2 regions of the Flexibacterium corallicola genome follow, and region 2 is predicted to be linked to the other one. Evidence: predicted binding sites of a transcription regulator. Region 2 holds the regulator's gene; the other holds the start of a gene.
The links. The regulator LexA, encoded in region 2, represses DNA repair genes until DNA is damaged. The targets are predictions, from matches to a motif close to TGTTCNNNNTGTGTTCNG.

Region 1: a site for LexA is predicted at 2,503-2,520, ahead of P6574_RS04015 (ATP-dependent helicase). Genes of this name have one in related genera too.

The regions. Positions count from the first base shown of each region.
Region 1 is NZ_JARRCW010000001.1:866,472-871,866, reverse strand. Features, by position in the region: gene P6574_RS04015 (ATP-dependent helicase) at 5-2,440, opposite strand; gene P6574_RS04010 (DUF4142 domain-containing protein) at 2,723-3,259, shown strand; gene P6574_RS04005 (nitrate- and nitrite sensing domain-containing protein) at 3,312-4,463, opposite strand; gene ligA (NAD-dependent DNA ligase LigA) at 4,615-5,395, opposite strand, start outside.
Region 2 is NZ_JARRCW010000001.1:1,827,137-1,832,531, forward strand. Features, by position in the region: gene P6574_RS08300 (ComEC/Rec2 family competence protein) at 1-496, shown strand, start outside; gene P6574_RS08305 (IS481 family transposase) at 506-1,495, opposite strand; gene lexA (transcriptional repressor LexA) at 1,559-2,278, opposite strand; gene galU (UTP--glucose-1-phosphate uridylyltransferase GalU) at 2,826-3,707, opposite strand; gene cysQ (3'(2'),5'-bisphosphate nucleotidase CysQ) at 3,912-4,721, shown strand; gene cysD (sulfate adenylyltransferase subunit CysD) at 4,801-5,395, shown strand, end outside.

The sequences.
Region 1 (5,395 bases), 960 kb from region 2:
AAAATCAGGCGGGATCTACAAACCCGTCCAGAACCTTCTTGAGACCCGCCTTTTCGAAGTCAACTGTGAGCTTATTACCCTCAATTGTCTCGATACGGCCATACCCGAATTTGAGGTGAAAAATACGCTCTCCCAGAGAAAAGGCAGAGGCCTCGGGGCTGATCGATTTGGCAACAACTTCCCCTTCAATGGTTTTTGGCCCAGCTCGCTGCGCGCGCCTGCTCTGGTTGCCGCCGTGATACTTGCCAGTCCCACGGCCACTTGCCTGCGCTTGTTGGGCCCGTTTCCACCCCGGGGTGGAATAGCTGTTGTTGAAGTGGTCTTGCCCGTCGAAGCGGCTGGCACCATAGCCTCCACCTGATCCCCGTTCGCCATAGCCCCCATAGGTGGAGTTCTGCTCCACAATTTCCACACTATCGGCGGGAAGTTCATCCAAAAACCGTGAGGGAATAGAGGATTGCCATGAGCCGTGAATACGCCGGTTGGAGGTGAACCAGATTTTCACCCGCTTGCGCCCGCGCGTTACGCCCACATAGGCAAGGCGGCGTTCCTCTTCCAAGCCCGCTTGCCCTGTCTCATCAAGTGCGCGCTGGTTAGGAAATACGCCCTCTTCCCAACCGGGAAGAAATACCGTGTCAAACTCCAGCCCCTTGGCGCTGTGCAAGGTCATAATGGAGACTTTGTCTTCCTGCGCATCATTATCCGTGTCCATCACCAAGGAGATATGCTCAAGAAAGCCCGCCATACTCTCAAACTCTTCCATGGAACGGACAAGCTCTTTCAGGTTATCCAACCGCCCAGGCGCTTCGGCAGAGCGGTCCTGACGCCACATCTGGGTATACCCACTCTCATCCAGAATGATCTCCGCAAGTTCCGTGTGGCTCATTGTGTCCAGCTGTAAACGCCAACTGTCAAAAAGATCCAGAACACCTTTCAAAGCGTTGCGTGCCTTGGGCCGCATTTCTTCTGTTTGTGTCAGCTCTGCAGCTGCCTGCATCAAGGGTATCTGGCTTTCACGGGCATATTCATGCACCAGTTTCAGCGTTGCCTCCCCCAAACCACGCTTTGGCTTGTTCACAATCCGCTCAAAGGCCAGATCATCGGTGGGGTGCATCATACAGCGGAAATAGGCCAGTGCATCACGAATTTCCATACGTTCATAAAACTTCGGACCACCGATAACCCGATAAGGCAGGCCTAGCGTCACAAACCGGTCTTCAAACTCACGCATCTGATAGGAGGCACGCACCAAAATAGCCATCTGGTTCAGATCATGCCCCTTAAGCTGAAGACTTTCGATCTCATCCCCAATGGCACGGGCCTCCTCTTGGGAATCCCAGGCAGAAGCAACACTCACCTTCTCTTCATCATCCCCCGTTTGATCGGTGAAGAGCGTTTTACCCAAGCGCCCCTGATTGTGGGAAATAAGATGGGACGCCGCCGAAAGAATATGGCTTGTGGAGCGGTAGTTGCGCTCAAGACGAATGACAACAGCACCGGCAAAATCCTGCTCGAAGCGCAGGATATTATCTACTTCCGCCCCGCGCCAGCCATAGATGGACTGGTCATCATCCCCCACACAGCACACATTGGAGTTCCCTTGAGCCAGCAAGCGAAGCCAGAGATATTGGGCGATGTTGGTATCTTGATACTCATCCACCAGCATATAACGGAAGCGGTGCTGATAGCTTTTCAAGACATCGCTGTGCTTTTGGAAGATGGTGATACAATGCAGTAGCAAATCACCGAAATCACAAGCGTTCAGGATGGACAGGCGTTCTTGATAAAGTTCATAGAGGCGCCGCCCCAGTCCATTGGCAAAGCCCTGCGCTTCTCCGGCCGACACTTTATCAGGCGTCAAGCCCCGGTTCTTCCAGCTATCAAGCAGACCTGCAAAGGTTTTGGCGGTCCAGCGTTTCTCATCCAGCCCTTCTGCCTTGATAATCTGCTTAATCAACCGCAGCTGGTCATCTGTATCCAGAATGGAAAACGAGGATTGCAGGCCAACGAGCTCTGCATTACGGCGCAGGATTTTCACACAAATAGCGTGGAATGTACCCAGCCAAGCCATACCTTCCACATTGCCGCCCACAAACGAACCGACCCGCTCTTTCATCTCGCGGGCGGCCTTATTGGTGAAGGTCACAGCCAGAATTTGACCCGGTGAGGCTTTCCCCATTGCTAGAATATGGGCAATACGCGTTGTAAGCACACGGGTTTTACCCGTTCCTGCTCCTGCCAGCACAAGAACAGGCCCGTCTATGGTTTCCACCGCCCGGCGCTGCTCGCTGTTCAAACCCTCCAGATAAGCAGGAGCGTTTGGCCGTCTTGCCGCCATGGCCCGCGCCGCTATTCCCCCTTCACGAGGCTGAGGGGTGGAGCTGTCAAACTGGGGGTCATGCGCTGCGCCTGTTTCAGGCAAGCGGGAAGAATTCGCCATAGGGCCTATCGCTTCTTTGGTCCACGCTGGCGGGAGGGGCCAGCTCGATTCATTATTTCTAAAGGAACAATATAGCAACAAAACGATGGAAGCGAGAGCCCCCCATAGCTCCTTCACACCCTATTATCCAAGACTACCTGTTTTTCTCTCTAAACTTTCCCATTCAGTTTCAGTGGAACTTAAGCATCTCCATATCCTGTCCTTGCCTCCAATAGCTCTCTTGTACAGGCTAAGTCAAAGAGCACCGCAGAACAAATACGTAGCTATAAAAGGTAGGTTCCAATGCTGCTTAATACGCCCTCTTTAACAAGTGAACTCAACAGAAGAGGTACACTTCTTGGATTATCATCACTCACCCTTGGCTCTCTACTTGCCGTAGCGGCAAAGGCGGATAGTACTGCCAACACAGCGCCAGATGCCTATATACCCAACACTTTAAAAATCGGTATGTTCTCTTTGGAAATAAGCCATATGGCAAAAACCAAGGCCGCCTCTGACAGAGTCCGCCAGTTTGCAGTGCTCGAAGAAGACGAGCAGGCAGCAGTTGGCAGCATCTTATTACCCATAATCAAACACGCACCAAAGCGGCCGGAAAATCTTGAGAAAACTTTTCAAGAACTTGAAAAAATGCAGTCCGGCCCCGCCTTTGACCAGCTCTACATAGAGACAGAAATTGCAGGACACCAAGCCCTACTGCCAATTCAGCGGCCTGAAGCAAAGCAGCCCTCTTCAACCCCTCAAGCAGCCTCAGCCAGAATATTGGTTGCCTTTATTCATAGCCATTTGTACATGCTGGCGCAGATTAAGAAGTCCCTGTAACCAAGCGCGGGTTTGGCAAGATCGGTGTACACGCGCAATGCGCCAAAGCCGATCATTTATCCAAGCCCTTTTTGCGCAGCTCCCGCCCCCACAAGCGCATGCGAATGGCTTCTGCCACCCGTGATAATTCTCCAATTTCATCACGCCGTTCCTGTTGCGGCACTTCAAAATAGGTCTTGCCCTTCGCCAGTTCACTCATGGACTTGAGAAGCCTGGCCATTGCCCCCGTAATGCCGGTCAGGCTGATGATGGAAAAGACAAGTACTGCAAAAATCAAGGTTATCGCAATCACGGTAACAGCCAGCAGCTGCTTTTGAAGTGTTGCCAACTGAGTGGCGGAGACCGCCTTGGCTCTTTCTGCGATTTCCTCGGAAAGGTGGTAAAGTTCATCCAGTCTTTCTGTTGCACTCTCGAACCATAAACTAGCCGTTATCCCTTTTGAGTTTTGGGTCTCTGGCAATTGGGAGAGGATAAGCCGATACACGTTAAAGTCCTGAAATTCTGGACTTTTTGTTACTCTCATCAAAATTTCCATCTGCGTTGGGGTGGCTGCCGCCTCAAATGCGCGCATGAAAACTTTTTCGGCACCCAGAGCTTCCAGCATAGGCATGAAAGCACGTTCCAATGGCCTTTCCGTATTCAGGCGATTGAGCAGATCAACCCCATATCCGCGCTCCAAGCCGCCAGCCTCGCGAAGCCCCACCAATTGTAAAAGTGGCAATAACTCCTGAGATATCTGGATAGAAGGGCTCGCCTCAGTTGCCATTGCCATAATCCGCATGAATACAACGACAATACGATTATAAAGGCCAACTGCCGTATTGGCAGAGACTTTTTTGTTTTGGACCAGCTCCCGCACTTTGGAAAGTTGCCCCGCCACTGCAAAAATAGGCTGAAGCCCTTTAAACTCTTCCGGATTATTTTTTTGCAGCAGCTGGACCAACGCCTCGAACTGCACCAGCTGGTCATCAATCTGCACCCGCAGACCTATCAGATTGCGGGCTTCCTCCCGTCCGTAGCGCGAGGAAATAAGCGCGCTAGTGAGGCTGCGCTCCAGCTGGATTTGATGGATCAAGTCATCCGCACTGTCGGAAAGCTCAATAACCGGACGCAAACGCTCATGCCGGTCCACTTGAGCGTAAACCGTATAAACAAGCCAACACGCAAAAACCAAAGCACATAAAAGGGGAACTGCTGTTAGCAATACGAGTTTGACCTGTAAAGAGCCTGCTTGTCCTATAGCGCCATCTCCTCAACTCACAACTTGGCCTTGCTCAGTTGTACCCCTCTTATATTCAGTTTTATCCCTTCATATGTGGTGGGAAGCTTTTATTGGTTTTCAAAGGGTGAACCCTCTACAAATCTTTAGTCAAATCAAACCAGTCATCCTCGGAGATAACCGAGATGCCCAAGGATTGCGCCTTGGTCAGCTTGGAACCTGCTTTCGGACCGGCGATCACCATGTCGGTCTTCTTGGAGACCGAGCCGGAGACTTTCGCACCCAGCGCTTCGGCTCGGGCTTTGGCCTCGTCCCGGCTCATGCGCTCCAAACTGCCGGTGAACACCAGTGTTTTTCCCGCAACAGGGCTACCCGATGTATCAGCAACAATAAAATCGTTAGGGGTGATCTCGCTCAGCAGTTTGTCCAGAACTTCCAGGTTGTGAGGTTCGCTAAAGAACTCAACCAGAGCAATTGCCACCGCGCTGCCAATGCCGTCAATATCATTCAACTCCTTAAAGGCCTCGCTTCCTTCCTCATGGGCAGCCCGCATAGCTGTCTGAAAAGCCCCCCATGAACCATAGGCCCGGGCCAGAAGTTTGGCGTTTCCCTCTCCCACATGGCGAATTCCAAGACCAAAAATCAGCCGGTTGAGGTCAATCTGGCGACGGGCGTCAATGGCATCGAAGAGTTTACGAGCGGAAACGGCTCCCCATCCTTCACGGCTGCGCAATTTAACAAGCGAGGCCTTATCCCGCTCTCGCAACGTGAAAATATCAGCGGGTGTATGAACACCGCCCTCTTCTAACGAGAGTTCAAAAAATGCTTCAACCTGCTTTTCGCCCAGCCCGTCGATATCAAAGGCGTTGCGGGACACAAAGTGTTTGAGTTTCTCCACCGCCTGCGCAGGGCAGATC
Region 2 (5,395 bases):
TATTGCCGGTAATGGCAAGGACTTCGCCTTTTTTGGGGATGGTGGAGGGTTGAAAATCTCCTCCAAGCGTAAGAGTTTTACCTCTCAGACTTTGTTGAGGTTCTATGGTATTTCGCAGGAGGAGTTTCCTCATCATAAACTTGATGCCAAAGACGTAAACTGTGATGAGCAGGGCTGTCTTTATTATCTAAAGAGTCTTGAGGGGGAAAAAGCTGAGAGGTCATGGGAGGTGACAGACTCTCGAAAAATGATATTGGCCCACTCTAAAGCGGCAAGTGCGTTAGAGCAGGATTGTCGTCTGGCCCATATTTTAGTGACCACGTTTCAGGCTCCCAAAAACTGCGGGGCTTTGTACGTTGCAGACGCCCCAGCCTTAAAAAGAAGTGGGGCTGTTGCGTTGTGGCTTACAAATGAGGAAGGGCAGGTAAATATAGCAAAAATAAAAAAGGCCTACGGAGAAACTCGCAGGCCTTGGTATCCGGTTGTTTCCGAATAAGTCTTTGACTTAGATGTTAAGTCCCGGGAGGAGATGGTGTGGTTGTTTTATAAATCTGTCCGGCTCTTGTGTCCATTGTCTGGTAATATAGTCGAAGGGTGTTAGGCCCCGAAGAGCCTTGAGGCGCTTGGCGAAGTTATAGGCCTGAATAAATGTGTCCAGATGGGCTCTTAGTTCGTTGTGTGTGCGGTAATAGTAGCGCCGAACGGTTGCTTCTTTAAGGGTTCTGTTCATGCGCTCGACCTGGCCATTTGTCCACGGATGGGCTGGTTTGGTAAGCCGGTGGTCAATGTCATTTTGGGCACAAGCCAGAACAAATGCATGAGCACGAAACAACTGGCCTGTTGTGAGCAAATGTTGAACCTCACTGGCGTTCCAGCTGTACCCTTTGGGGTCAGTGAACTGGGTGCCGTTATCGGTCAGCACGGTATGGATCTTGTAGGGAACCGCTTCAATAAGGGCCCGCAGAAAGGTACTGGCAATCCTTCTGGTGGCTTTTTCAAAGAGTTTGACAAAGGCGAACTTTGAGGTTCGGTCAATGGCAACGAACAAATAGAGCTTGCCTTCTTGCGTACGAACCTCAGCAATATCAAGATGAAAGTAACCAATTGGATAGGCTTTGAAGCGTTTCTTGTTCGCTTTCATATCCGGTGGTGGCAGGCGCGAAATCCCATGGCGCTGGAATAAGCGATGCAGGGACGAGCGGGTCAGACGCGGGATCGTTTCCTGCAGGGCGTAAAGGCAGTCATCGAGTGGCAATAAAGAGTGCTTGCGAAAAGCGACACACGCCGCTTCTTCCGCCACGCTCAGGACTGTGGAGCGGGGATTCTTCCGCCCCATAGGTTGATCTTCCACGCTATTGCGATGTTTCCACTTCATCACCGTTTTGGGATTGATGTTATAACGCCGGCTCAACTCTTTGATGGTTGCATCCGATTTTTGTATGGCTGATCGAACCGCGTGAGTAGTCGTGGCGCTGCCGTGTAATACCTGTCCCATAAGTCCTCCCGAAATGATGAAGTCAATGTTAAACCGATTCCATCTGCTCGCGGGACTAAACATCTAATAACGTCGAAATAAGGCCACCAGCTTTCCTTGGATATGAACCCGGTCAGGTCCAAAAATACGGGTCTCATAAGCAGGGTTGGCAGCTTCAAGGGCAATGGAAGCCCCTTTTTTTCGAAGTTTTTTAAGAGTAGCCTCTTCATTGTCGACCAGTGCAACAATAATATCGCCAGTATCGGCACTATCGCCCTGCTGTATTAAAACTGTATCGCCATCCAAAATTCCAGCATCGATCATGGAATCACCACGCACTTCCAAAGCATAGTGCTCTCCGAGGCCAAGCATGTCCGCAGGCATCGCGATAGCGTGGCTTTGGTGTTGAATAGCCTCAATGGGGACGCCCGCAGCAATGCGGCCCATGACCGGAACTTCTATGGTCGGAACCCTATCCTCACTTACATTGTAACTTGAGGTGTGAGGATTTGGCTTGGTGCGGGTCCCTTCGATAACGTCCGGAGAAAAGCCGCTGTGATTTGCTTTCGTGTTTCGGGGTGCCTCTGCATTGTCAGGTAGCTTTAAGACCTCCAATGCACGGGCCCTGTTTGGGAGACGTCGTATGAAGCCTCTCTCCTCCAGTGCTGTTATAAGTCGATGAATGCCCGACTTACTGCGCAGGTTTAAAGCAACCTTCATTTCATCAAAGGAAGGAGGAATTCCGGTGCTGGTAAGGCGCTCGTTGATAAATAACAACAGCTCACGTTGTTTTTGCGTTAGCATATCAGGAGCTCCCCACTCACTTAGGTTATGTTCATGTTTGTTTCCCCAATTGGGGAAAGTACAAAAGGCGAACATAGATTACCTGTTCCTATTGTGTTCTGCAACCTAAAACTACGCAAACACGAGGCTACAAGAGTGGTAGCTATGAAATTTTGTGAATTGTGCGGGGTTCCTGTTAGGAAGCGCCCCTTGCGCCTCTCAGTGGAATTATTAAATCCGGTTGATGATTAGAGTACATCGTGTTCATTCGCATTCACGCTGTGCACTCTAACTTATTTATTTTGATTGAATTCTTGTCGTTTGACTGAACCCAATCAAACGGAACGCGCTTGTCTTATGCTTTTTTAGTGCCTTCAGTAATTATGGAGCACGGCCCACCCTACTGAGTCGGGTGGGCCGTGGCGGTGGTCGGATCGGGGGGAAGGCGAATGGCTTGTTTATCTGAGGAGACTACGAAGAAAGAAAAATGTAGTGTTCTGCCCGCCAGTCTTACCCGGTTCAATGTGAGTAGGTTTGTCTGGCAGGCGGTGATATTGATGACGTTCTCTTATTTATTGAGAAGGTCTTGAAGGAACGGCTTTAACACCGGTGCTATTTCGTCTCTTTCTAGCCCAAATGCGATATTTGCAGAAAGAAAGCCGGTTTTTGAGCCACAATCATATGTAGTGCCTTTAAACTCGATACCATGAAAAGCTTGCTGTCCCATTAAAGTCAACATGGCATCTGTGAGCTGAATTTCGCCTCCAGCGCCTGTTGCCTGTGTTTCCAGCAAATCAAAAATTTCCGGCTGCAAAATGTAGCGGCCGTTGATATATAAATTGGAAGGGGCCGTTCCAGGTGCTGGTTTTTCTACCATGCCGGTGATGGGGAAACTTGTCTCACTCTCAGGTGAGCCGCGCTCGACAACGCCATATTGGTGGGTCTGCTCCCACGGAACTTCTTCAACCGAAATTACATTACCACCATGAGAATTGTAGGCGTTTACCATTTGGGTAAGGCAGCCTACCTCACTTTTCATAATCATGTCTGGGAGGAGAACCGCAAAGGGCTCATTTCCAATAAGTTCGCGCGCGCACCACACCGCATGCCCCAAACCTAAAGGCTCCTGCTGGCGGGTAAAGCTGGTGGATCCTGCAATCGGTCGCTGCTCTTCCAGTAACTTTAGAGCTTTTAGCTTCTCACGGTTTTGCAGCGTCTCTTCAAGCTCGTAGGCCATATCAAAGTGATCTTCGATGACATGTTTGTTACGGCCAGTTACAAATACAATATGCTCAATACCAGCAGCGCGGGCTTCATCTACAACATATTGAATGACTGGCTTGTCCACTACTGTGAGCATTTCTTTGGGTACGGCTTTTGTCGCAGGTAAAAATCTGGTTCCCAATCCAGCTACAGGCAAAACGGCCTTTCGTATGGGTTTGTGTGCCATGGTTCCTCGTTTATACTTACATAGATCAGAGTGGACTAAATTGTGTTAACTGTCTGAGTAATGCATTGTTAATATTGGAAGAAAATTATTTTTCAATTCAATTTGACTATTAATCCCAAGATCCACTTTTTTTCAAGTTTTGTAATGCACTTCCGATCTCATTAAGGTACTACATTGAACGAGTATTGAACACCAAGGCAAATAATGATTGAAATCTTTAAGAGTGCCTCCCTTAAGGCTGGCGAAGTTATCATGAAATTCTATCAGGATAATGTGGAGTTTTCTGAAAAAACTGATGGCTCTCCTGTGACAAAAGCAGATCAAGCGGCTGAGGATGTGATTTTGTCGATTTTGGCAAGTCAGCTGCCCCAAACTCCTGTCGTAGCTGAAGAGGCCGTCGCGTCTGGCTCTATTCCCGACTATGCCGATGAATTCATTTTAGTTGACCCCCTCGATGGAACTAAGGAATTCATTAACCGCAACGGGGAGTTTACCGTCAATATAGCACTCATTCAAAATGGCAGGCCTGTAGCTGGTGTAATTTTTGCGCCAGCCTTGAGCGAGCTTTATTGGGGGAGTGAAGAACACGGTGCCTTCTTTGCTAGGGTTGAGGCAGGAAATATTGTTGATCCACTTCCAATGAAGTCTCGCCGCGGCGTTGATGCGATTATTGGTTTAGGCAGCAGGTCCCATATGACCAAAGAAACTCAGGCTCTTGTTGAACGGTGCGGTGTGGATGAAATGATTGCCGCCGGCTCTTCCCTTAAGTTTTGTCGGGTAGCTAAAGGTGATGCCGACCTTTATCCTCGGTTGGGACGAACCATGGAATGGGATACAGCAGCAGGGCATGCGATTTTGCTTGCCGCGGGCGGTAAAGTAATTGATCAGGGCGGAGAGGAGCTTGCTTATGGCAAGCGTGAACAAGCCCATGATAGCGATTTTGCAAACCCCTTCTTTATTGCTGTGGGTGATGAGAAAATTATTTCCAAATATGACCTGAGTTCAGGCTGGTAATCGTCGGCATAAGACCTTGAACCGACTATACCGTTCATAAAGTATATATTATTCAATCTGATGCTATTGGGAGACCTGTATGGGGACCGATCAGATGTCGCATTTGAAGCGGCTGGAAAACGAGAGTATTCATATAATTCGGGAAGTTGCTGCAGAATTTAAAAATCCTGTAATGCTATACTCGATCGGCAAGGACTCCGCAGTTATGCTGCATCTTGCTTTGAAGGCCTTCTATCCTTCCAAGTTGCCGTTTCCTCTTTTGCATGTGGATACCACATGGAAATTCAAGGAAATGATCACTTTTAGGGACATGACCGCTAAAAAGTATGGTTTGGAGTTGCTGATTCACACCAATCAAGAAGGTGTGGAGCAAAACATCAACCCGTTTGATCATGGCTCTTCCAACTATACACACATCATGAAAACTGAGGCCCTGAAGCAGGCGCTGACCAAGTATGGTTTTGACGCAGCTTTTGGTGGGGCGCGCCGAGATGAGGAAAAATCCCGGGCCAAGGAACGGGTGTTCTCTTTCAGGAGTGCCGCACATAGCTGGGACCCGAAGAAGCAACGTCCGGAGCTTTGGAATCTTTATAACGCACGGGTTGCCCCGGGTGAATCTATTCGGGCGTTCCCGCTGTCAAACTGGACGGAACTTGATATTTGGCAATATATTC